2 linked regions of the Stappia indica genome follow. The protein of the gene in region 2 binds, or shares a complex with, the protein of the main gene of each other region. Links are inferred from orthologs where the notes say so. Each region holds a gene or a part of one and is shown on either strand. Other genes may lie near its edges.

The links.
Region 1: the proteins of GH266_RS03635 (region 2) and dnaN are in contact, whole or in part, in a solved structure (PDB 1OK7), measured with the Escherichia coli proteins. The link is inferred for Stappia indica from one-to-one orthologs.

Annotation. Positions count from the first base shown.
Region 1 is NZ_CP046908.1:3,315,179-3,319,585, forward strand. What follows is about bases 1,390-4,374. They hold dnaN (DNA polymerase III subunit beta), read left to right. Parts: upstream 1,390-2,315; coding sequence 2,316-3,434; downstream 3,435-4,374. Other genes in these bases: dnaA (chromosomal replication initiator protein DnaA), read left to right, coding at 1,390-2,137; recF (DNA replication/repair protein RecF), read left to right, coding at 3,537-4,374. In the rest of the region: more of dnaA, read left to right, coding at 659-1,389; more of recF, read left to right, coding at 4,375-4,407. UniProt on the Escherichia coli protein: Confers DNA tethering and processivity to DNA polymerases and other proteins. Acts as a clamp, forming a ring around DNA (a reaction catalyzed by the clamp-loading complex) which diffuses in an ATP-independent manner freely and bidirectionally along dsDNA.
Region 2 is NZ_CP046908.1:784,592-790,096, reverse strand. Bases 2,689-5,505 are described here. They hold GH266_RS03635 (DNA polymerase IV), read right to left. Parts: upstream 4,865-5,505; coding sequence 3,512-4,864; downstream 2,689-3,511. Other genes in these bases: GH266_RS03630 (hypothetical protein), read right to left, coding at 4,903-5,505; GH266_RS03640 (GntR family transcriptional regulator), read left to right, coding at 2,771-3,499. Outside these bases: GH266_RS03655 (cell envelope integrity EipB family protein), read left to right, coding at 1-369; GH266_RS03650 (amino acid ABC transporter substrate-binding protein), read right to left, coding at 435-1,463; GH266_RS03645 (glycosylasparaginase), read right to left, coding at 1,541-2,521. UniProt on the Escherichia coli protein: Poorly processive, error-prone DNA polymerase involved in translesion repair and untargeted mutagenesis. Copies undamaged DNA at stalled replication forks, which arise in vivo from mismatched or misaligned primer ends.

The DNA.
Region 1 (4,407 bases), 2.5 Mb from region 2 along the record:
ACATTGAACGGTAGTCGCGCGTTCTCCTGGCGGCATTCCAGTAGTGTACCGGACCTGCGGCTGGCGTATCTGAAGTCGTAGGTCGGAAGGACTATCTCCCCCTGCAAGAGCTGGATGTTTTTGACTTGCCGTGTCCTTCGGCAGGCCGGGATTTCTGTGTCTTGCGCGGTGCCGTTTGCGGAAACGGCAAGAGGGCGGCGCCTGCCGTGAGCGACCAGTGTGGTCTGCCTGCGACGGTTGCGCCCAGGGAAGTCGAAGACTGGAAAGAGGGGCTTGACGATGACTGCACAATCTACTTTCTGTGCCGCTCCGGCGTGGCTGCCATCGAACGGCGTCACGCCCTGATCCATCCCTGCGAGCCGTCGAGCGCGCAAGCGCCGCACGGCCACATCGCATCTAGCGACCCGCCCGCAACCGGGGCCGATCCATCGCCCACGCGACCTGCAGGAGGTTGAGGCAACGGGAAGCCCCAAGGGGCAGAAGAGATTTCAAGCCGGGCGGGCAGCGCTCATCCGGTGAGGATACCTGTCGCTCTTGCGACACCTGGCGGGCCGATGACGGCCCACGACAAGACCGCGCCGAAACGGCGAAAAACACAACAAGTGCAACGGGTTCTGCGGCGGCGGAGCATCTCGTTGACCATTTGGAGGCGATCACGATGAACTTGCAGGAACTGCCGGCATCCGAGACCGCAGGAATTGACCATTGGACGCGCGTCAAGAAGCGCCTGCGGGCCGAGCTTGGCGAGGACGTCTTCACCAGCTGGTTTGCGCGTGTCGATCTGGAGGATCACTCCGACGGCACCGTGCGGCTCTCCGTGCCCACCCGGTTCCTCAAGCAGTGGATCCAGTCCCACTACCGAGAGCGCCTGATGGGCCTTTGGAAGCACGAGTGCGACGACGTCCATCGCATCGAGCTGACCGTGCGCGGCGCGGTGCGTGCCCGCCCCGTCGTCGGCGGCGTCGCGCGTCCCGTACCGGCGGCCCCGCGGACTGCCCAGCAGATCAAGCTCGTCGAAAACTCCGCTTCAGCCAGGGCCGAGACCGTCTCGTCCGGCGTGGCGCGGCCTGCGGCTGCGACCCCGCGCGAGGGCTCCGATGGCCTGGAAGGGGCTTCGCTCGATCCGAAATACACGTTCGAGTCCTTCGTTGAGGGCGAGTCCAACGCGCTGGCGCTGGCCGCCGCGCGTCAGGTCGCGACCGCTGCGGCGGTGACCTTCAACCCGCTCTACATCCATGCCTCGGTCGGCCTCGGCAAGACCCACCTGATGCAGGCTGTCGCCTCGGCGGCGCAGGCCTCTGGCCGCCGCGTGCTCTATCTCACGGCCGAGCATTTCATGTACCGCTTCGTCGCGGCGCTGAAGGCCCAGTCCGCCCTTGCCTTCAAGGACACGCTGCGCGCCATCGACCTGCTGCTGATCGACGACATGCAGTTCCTGCACGGCAAGCAGGTTCAGCAGGAGTTCTGCCACACGCTCAACGCCCTGATCGACGGTGCCCGCCAGGTGGTGGTCGCTGCCGACCGTCCGCCCGCGGACCTTGAGACGCTCGACGACCGCATGCGCTCGCGTCTGGCCGGCGGCCTCGTCGTCTCGATCTCCGAGCCCGATTTCGGCCTGCGCCGCGCCATTTTGACCAACCGCATCGATTGCGTGCGCCGTTCGCATGCCACCTTCGCCGTGCCGGAGGCCGTGCTCGACTACGTCGCCCGCCATGTCGGCAATTCGGGCCGCGACCTCGAGGGCGCGCTGAACCGCCTGATCGCCCACAACCAGCTCACCAACCAGCCGGTGACGCAGGAAATGGCCGAGGCGACCTTGCGCGACCTGGTGCGCAATACAGAGCCGCGCCGGGTCAAGATCGAGGACATCCAGCGCATCGTCTCCAAGCACTACAACGTGTCCAAGGCCGACCTCCTGTCGGCCCGCCGCACCCGCACCATCGTGCGTCCGCGGCAGATCGCCATGTATCTTGCCAAGGCCCTGACCCCGCGCTCGCTGCCCGAGATCGGCCGCCGCTTCGGCAACCGCGACCACACAACCGTGCTCCACGCAGTTCGCAAGATCGAGGACCTCGCGCGATCCGACACCGCGCTCGCGCAGGAGCTCGACCTCCTGAAGCGGATGCTGGACGCCTGATCCTTCATCCGGCAGGCATCGCGGGTGGCATCCCCTTGTCGGGGAGGGCCGCCCGCTTGCGGTTTTCGCAAGGCATTTGCCAAGGATCGCCGGCACTTGCTTTTCGCAGCGCAAAAGGGCAGTGTCTTCGCCCATTTGACCGTCGCGGTTCCCACGATTTTCGACAATGGACGATACAATGAAAGTGACCCTCGAGCGGACCGATCTTCTGAAGTCCCTGACCCATGTTCATCGTGTCGTCGAGCGCCGAAACACCATCCCGATCCTGTCGAACGTGTTGCTGCGCGCCGACGGCGGCCAACTGCTGCTGAAGGCGACCGACCTCGATCTGGAAATCTCGGAGAAGGTCGCGGCGCTGGTCGAACAGCCCGGCGCGACCACCGTTCCGGCGCACATGATCTACGACATCGTCCGCAAGCTGCCCGAGGGCGCGCAGGTGGCGCTGGAGACCTCGTCGGACAATGCGACGCTGGAGATCCGGGCCGGCCGCTCGCGCTTTGCGCTGCAGATGCTGCCCGAGACCGACTTCCCGGACATCACGGCCGGTGAGTTCACACACCGCTTCACGCTACCCTCACGCGATCTGCGCTCGCTGATCGATGCCACCCAGTTCGCAATCTCCACCGAGGAGACCCGCTACTACCTGAACGGCATCTACATGCATTCGGTGGCGACCGACGGCGGCGACCGGCTGCGCGCGGTGGCGACCGACGGTCACCGGCTGGCGCGCGCCGAAATCCCGGCGCCGAACGGCTCCGTCGGGATGCCGGGCATCATCGTGCCGCGCAAGACGGTCGGCGAGATCCAGAAGCTGCTGGAAGCGCCGGACGCGGAGGCGGCCATCGAGATCTCCGAGACGAAGATCCGCATCACCACCGGCGATGTGATCCTGACCTCGAAGCTGATCGACGGCACCTTCCCGGACTACGGCCGGGTGATCCCGCAGAACAACGACAAGGAAATGCTGGTCGAGCGCGACGAGTTCAAGGCCGCCGTCGACCGCGTGTCCACCATCTCCTCCGAGCGCGGTCGCGCCGTGAAGCTGGCGATCTCCGAAGGCCGTATGATCCTGACGGTGGTCAATCCGGACAGCGGTTCGGCGACCGAGGAACTGGCCATCGACTACGACAGCGATCCGCTGGAGATCGGCTTCAACTCCCGCTATCTGCTGGAGATCACCAGCCAGCTGCGTGGCGATACCGCCTGCTTCCGCCTGGCCGATGCCGGCGCGCCGACGCTGATCCAGGACAAGGGCGTGGAAGACGCGCTCTATGTCCTGATGCCGATGCGCGTCTAGCAGCCAGGCTTTGCCCGCGATCGGCAGCCGCGCTGCGGGCGCGGTGCGCCTTGACGGGGCCGGCAGGCGAAGCGCAGGCAAGCGACCCGTAATGGAGGCCGGATGGGCGAGCCGGTCCAGGTTGCCATCGGCAGTCTGACACTCACCGATTTCAGGAACTACGAGCAGGCGAGCGTCGCATTCGGCGCCCGCCTTGTGGCGTTGGTCGGCGACAACGGCTCCGGCAAGACCAACCTGCTGGAGGCGGTCTCGCTGCTGACCGCCGGGCGCGGTCTGCGCCGGGCCCAACTCGACGACATCCGCCGGCAGGGGGCGCCCGCCGGCTGGAGCGTTGCCGCCCGTGTCGAGGGCGTGGCCGGGGAGACCCGCATCGGCGTCGGCCATGCGCCCGGCGAGACCGGCCGGCGTGTGCGCATCGACGGCGCGGATGCCCGCTCTTCCGAACAGTTGCTCGACTATCTGCGCGTGCTCTGGCTGCTGCCGGCGATGGACGGGCTGTTCACCGGCGCGGCCGGCGACCGCCGCCGCTTCCTCGACCGCCTGGTGCTGGCGATCGACCCAGGCCATGGCCGCCGCGTCGCCGATCTGGAAAAGACCCTGCGCGCCCGCAATCGCCTGCTGGAGGAGGGCGGCTCTGCCGCCTTTCTCGATGCGGTGGAGGCGCAGCTCGCCCCGCTTGCGGTTGCCGTCGGCTTTGCCCGGCGCGAGACCGTCGCCCTGTTGCAGGCCCGCATCCGCCAGCAGGGCGACCTCGGTCTGCCCTTCCCGCTGGCCGGGGTGGAGCTTGCCGGCGAGTTCGAGCGCGACTGCGAAGGCATTGCGGCCTACGACATCGAGGACCGCTACCGCGATCAGCTCGCCGCGACCCGCATGCGCGACCGCGCCGCCGGGCGGACCCTTTACGGGCCGCATCGCAGCGATCTGGCGGTGCGCCATCTGGCCAAGGACATGCCGGCGGCCCTTGCCTCCACCG
Region 2 (5,505 bases):
ATGCTGGGACAGGCGCAGGAGGGGAAGACGATCTTCGTCGCCGATCTCTTCGACGGTTCGGAGACCGGCGAGAAGGTCTACGAGACCACGGCGGTGATCGGTCCGCGGCGCGAGGGCGCAGGCGATGTCGGGCGCGACGACGCGGCCGCCGTCGGCGAGATCGGCGCGAGCGCCCACTGGCCGGTGACGATTTCCTATTTCGACGAGAGCAAGGGCGATGGCGGCGAGCGCACGCCGATCTACCAGCTCAGCTTCCTGCTCTACGACAACGGCGTCAGCCGGCGGCTGGTGCTGGACTACGGCGACTTCGAGCTGCGCGGAAACCTCGTCGAGATGACGCGGATGCAGGCCGGCGAGTGCGACCGGTAGGTCTTCGGGGGTGCGGGCAGGCGAACCCGCCCGCACCTGGTTTTCAGGGGTAGATCAGCGGTCGATCAGCGGATCGGGGGCGCGAACTGGATGCCGCCCTGCGACCACAGCGCGTTGACGCCGCGCGGCAGCTGCATCGGGCTGCCGGTGCCCAGGTTCCGGTCGAAGGACTCTCCGTAATTGCCGACATGGCGGACGATCCGTGCGACCCAGTCGTTGGTCAGGCCAAGGGACTTGCCGAACTCGCCGTCGAGGCCGAGCAGGCGGCGGATCTCCGGGTTGTCGCTGGTGGCGACAAGCTCTTCGACATTCGCCTTGGTGACGCCGAGCTCCTCGGCATTGACCATCGCGAAGACCGTCCAGCGGACGATATCGAACCACTCGTCGTCGCCCTGGCGGACATAGGGGCCGAGCGGCTCCTTGGAGATGACGCCGGGCAGCAGCATGTGCGCGTCCGGTTCGGCCATCTTCAGGCGGTAGGAGACGAGCTGCGACATGTCGGTCGTCAGCGCGTCGCAGCGCTTGCTCTCATAGGCCTTCACCGTGTCGTCGATGCTCTGGAAGGTGACGAGCTGGTAGTCCATGTTGTTGACACGGAAATAGTCGGCAAGGTTCAGCTCGTTGGTGGTGCCCTGCACGGTGCAGATCGAGGCGCCGTTCAGCTCGCGGATCGATTCCACGCCGAGGTCGCGGCGCACCTGGAAGCCCTGGCCGTCGTAGTAGTTGACGGCGGTGAAGTCGAGGCCGATGCCGGAGTCCCGGCCGAGCGTCCAGGTCGTGGTGCGCGGCAGCACGTCGATCTCGCCGGTCTGCAGCGCCACGAGGCGGTCCTTGCTCGACAGCGGCACGAAGTCCGCCTTCTGCGGATCGTCGAAGATCGCCGCCGCCAGCGCCCGGCAGACGTCGACGTCGAGGCCGGTCCACTCGCCCTTGTCGTCGGCCATGCTGAACCCGGCGATGCCGGTGCTGGTTCCGCAGACCAGCCGTCCGCGCTCCTTGACGATGTCGAGCGTGCCCTTCGCCAGCGCCGCATTGCCGAGCAGCAGCGTTCCCGCCACTGCGGCCATGGCCAGCTTGATGCCTGTTGATGCCATTCCATGTTCTCCGGTTGGGTCTTGTTGTCAGTTCGAGGGAGCGGGCCTTTCCCGCGCCCTTCCGCTGGCGGCAAGCGCTACAGGTCCATGACCTCGTAGCGGCCATGCGCCGTTGGCCTCGGGGTGGGGTCGTCGCTGATGGGGATGATTTCCGCCGGTTCGGCGCGCGGGGCGGCGTCGCCTTCGCGCCAGATCCAGTAGTGGTTTTCGGGAAGTCCGTTGACCGCGACGACCTTGTGATGTCCTTGCGCGTCGATGGCGTGGATGGTGACGCGGCCGATCAGCCCGCCCTTGAGGGCGCGCATGTCGTCGACGGCGGCATCCACCGCCTCTCCGACGGTCATGCCCATCTTCATGTAGAGCACCACCGCGCGGGCGGTGCCGCAGCGGATGGTCATCTCGCCGACGCCGGTGCAGGCGCAGGCGCCATGGCGGCTGTCCGCGTAGGAGCCGGCGCCGATCACCGGGCTGTCGCCGAGGCGCCCCGGATACTTCCAGCCCCAGCCTGAGGTGCTGGTCGCCGCGGCGATGTCGCGGTTGCGGTCCTGGCCGAGAAACACCGTCGTGTCGCGGCCGAGCTCCGGGTCGATCGCCTGCTTGCACAGCTCGCGCATGGGCACGTTCGGCCAGTCCCGCCGCTCCGCCTCGCCGACCTCGGTGGCGAACCAGCGGTTCCAGGCGTTTTCCGCGTGCGGCATCAAGAGCTCCCCGGCCTCCGCGCCGATCTCGCGGGCAAAGCGCATGGCGCCTTCGCCGACAAGGAACTCGTGCGGCAGCTGCTCCATCACCTGGCGGGCGATGGAGACCGGGTGCAGGAAGCCGGTGAGGGCGCCGACCGCGCCGGTGCGGAACGTCGTCCCGTCCATGACCGAGGCGTCCAGCTCGACCGTGCCCAGCAGGTTGGGCCAGCCGCCGCGGCCGACGGTGCGCACGCTCTCGTCCGCCTCGACCAGGCGCAGGCCCGCCTCGAGCGCGTCGAGCGCGGAGCGGCCCTCGGCCAGCAGCTGCGCCGTCGTCGGAATTCCGCAGCCTCCTTCGTTGTTGGAGACGACGATCATGCCGGCTTGGCCTGTGTTTTAGCGTTTGCTTCTCTCATATTGTATCCAGTTTATTTCGAGGAAATCAGCGCAAATTTCCGCGGTTTTTCTACGAAATTTCCGATTCCTGTCAGATGCGAGAGCGTCATTATGGCAGATAATTTTAGAAATTGGATTCAATTTTTTCGAGCCGTAAAGGCTGCTATCATCGCGGCGGGCAACGGGCTATGCCTTGCCCGACCGACACCGCAACAAAGGCGCGTTCTGCCGATGACATCGAGTGCAGCATCAGGGACCGTAGCGGGGCCCGCATCGGGCGAGGCTCCGACCGGGCGCCGCAAGACGACGAGCGCCCAGGTGGTCGACCGGCTGCGCGAGCGCATCCTGAGCGGCGACCTGCCGGAGGGGGCGCAGCTGCGGCAGGAGAAGCTGGCGAGCGAGCTGGGCGTCAGCCGCGTGCCGGTGCGCGAGGCGCTGCACCAGCTGGAGGCCGAAGGCCTGGTGACCCTGGTCACCAACAAGGGGGCGGTGGTCTCGGGGCTTTCGGTCGACGATCTGGAGGAGACCTACGAGATCCGCGCCCAGCTGGAGGGCTGGCTGCTGGAGCAGGCCATCCCGATCCTCGGCGAGCGGGACTATGCGCGCGCCGAAGCGCTGGTGGCGGAGATGGAGAGCGATCCGCGCGACGAGACCTGGTCCGATCTCAACTGGCGCTTTCACGCGGCGCTCTACGCGCCGGCGAACCGGCCGCGCACGCTGGAGCTGGTGCACAAGCTCTACCGCAATGCCTACCGGCACTTTCCCCTGCCGATCCGGTTGACCGGCGGGCGCGAGCGGATGAGCCGCGAGCACCGGATGCTGGTGGAACTGTGCCGCAAGGGCGACGTTGCCGCTGCCCGCGAGCACCTGACGACGCATATCCTGCTCGGTGCGCGGACGCTGATTTCCCGGCTGAAGGCGCTGCGCCAGAAGGAAGCTGCGGACGAGGAGGCCCGGTAAGGCCTTTCGCCGCTAGCGGTCGCGCTGCCGGCGCGGATCGCCGGCCTTGGTGAGGCCCAGCTCCACCGCCTGTTTGCCGAATTTCGAGCGCAGCGCGTCGATGGCCCGCTCGGCCCGGGCGCGCTGGCCGGCGACCGGGTCGACCAGATCCTCGGGGTCTGCCCGCGTTCCGTCCGTCAGTTCCGACACGCCGATGCCGATCAGGCGGAAGCGCTTTCCCTCCGCCGCTCCCTTCAGCAGGTCCTCGCCGGTGCGGAAGATCCGGTCGGCGAGCTGCGTCGGATCGGAGAGGCTGCGCGAGCGGGTGATGATGCGAAAGTCCGGCGTCTTCAGCTTCAGCGTCACCGTGCGCCCGGCAAGATCCGCCGCCTTCAGCCGCGTCGAGACTTCTTCCGAAAGCCGCCGCAGGATGGCGCGCAGCCGCGCAACGTCGGAAATGTCGGTGTCGAAGGTCGTCTCGCTCGACACGCTCTTGGTCTCGCGTGTCGCCGAGACCGGCCGGTCGTCGCGGCCATGGGCAAGGCTGGCGAGCCTCAGGCCCATCGCGCCGTAGCGCCGGGCAAGGTCCACCGCCTCCATCTTCTGCAACTGGCCGATGGTGGTCAGCCCGTCGGCGGCGAGCTTTTGCTGGAACACCTTGCCGACACCCCAGATCAGCCCGATGGACTGCTCCGCCAGGAAGCTCACCGCCTCGGCCGCGCCGATCACCGAAAAGCCGCGCGGCTTGTCGAGATCGGAGGCGATCTTGGCCAGGAACTTGTTGGGCGCCAGCCCGACGGAAACGGTGACGCCGACCTCCTCCTCGATGGAGCGGGCGAAGCGGGCGAGTGTTTCCGCCGGGCTCGCGTGATGCAGCCGCTCGGTGCCGGTCAGGTCGAGAAACGCCTCGTCGATGGAGAGCGGCTCGACCAGCGGCGTCAGCGTGCGCATGCGCTCGCGAATGTCGCGGCCGACGCGGGCATATTTCGCCATGTCGGGCTTGATCACCACCGCGTCCGGGCACAATTCGCGCGCCTTGAACATCGGCATGGCCGAGCGCACGCCGTTGATGCGGGCGATGTAGCAGCAGGTCGAGACGACGCCGCGCGTACCGCCGCCGATGATCAGCGGCCGGTCGATCAGCTCCGGGTTGTCGCGCTTTTCCACCGAGGCGTAGAAGGCATCGCAGTCGATATGGGCAATCGACAGGCTGTCGAGCTCGGGATGGGAGAGCACGCGCGGGCTGCCGCAGGCGCGGCAGCGCAGAGACGTGCCGCGCATCGCCGCCGGCGCCCGGGTCAGGCAGTCGCGGCACAGGACCGTGCCGGCGCGGATTGCCCCGGCGCTGCCCGCTATACGTCCCCCAACAGGCACTGCGCCCGACATGTCCCGCGGCTCCGGTCGTTCGGCGGCGGGGTAGGCTCTCAGCCGCCGATCACCTGCCGAATATACGTGGTCGCCGTGCCCCAGTCATGGGTCTTCAGGCCGGTTCCCTCGATATCCTCCGCCCCGGCGAAGAAGCGCTGGTCGGCGATGAAATGCACCAGGGTGCTGCCTGCGTGGCTGTCGCGCACCGAGCGGATGTTGGAGGGGCTGTCGTCGATGAAGACGACCGGCGCGCTGCGTCCGGCGGCAAGGGCCGCCACGGCCCCGCCCTTGGGGCCGGAATTGGTGACCAGCGGATAGGCCATGCCGTGGCTGGTCAGCGTGCGGATGCGCCCCTCGCGGTTCCAGTCGCCGGGCAGGTTGGTGAGGAACACCACGTCGGCGGCCCCGGCAAGGCTTGCCAGCGCATCGGCGGCGCCCGGCACCGGCTTCTGCAGCTCGACCCATTCGTCGAAGAAGGCCTGGATCAGCGCCCGCACCACGGTCGCCTCCAGCAGCGTGCCGGCCGCATCGGCGATGTTGCCGGTGAGCTTGTACTCGTGGCTGAGAAAGCGGTGGCCCGAGCGGCCCATATGCTCCTCCAGATGGGCGAGGAACAGCAGCACCACCTCGTCGACGTCGCAGATGACGAGCGGGCGTCC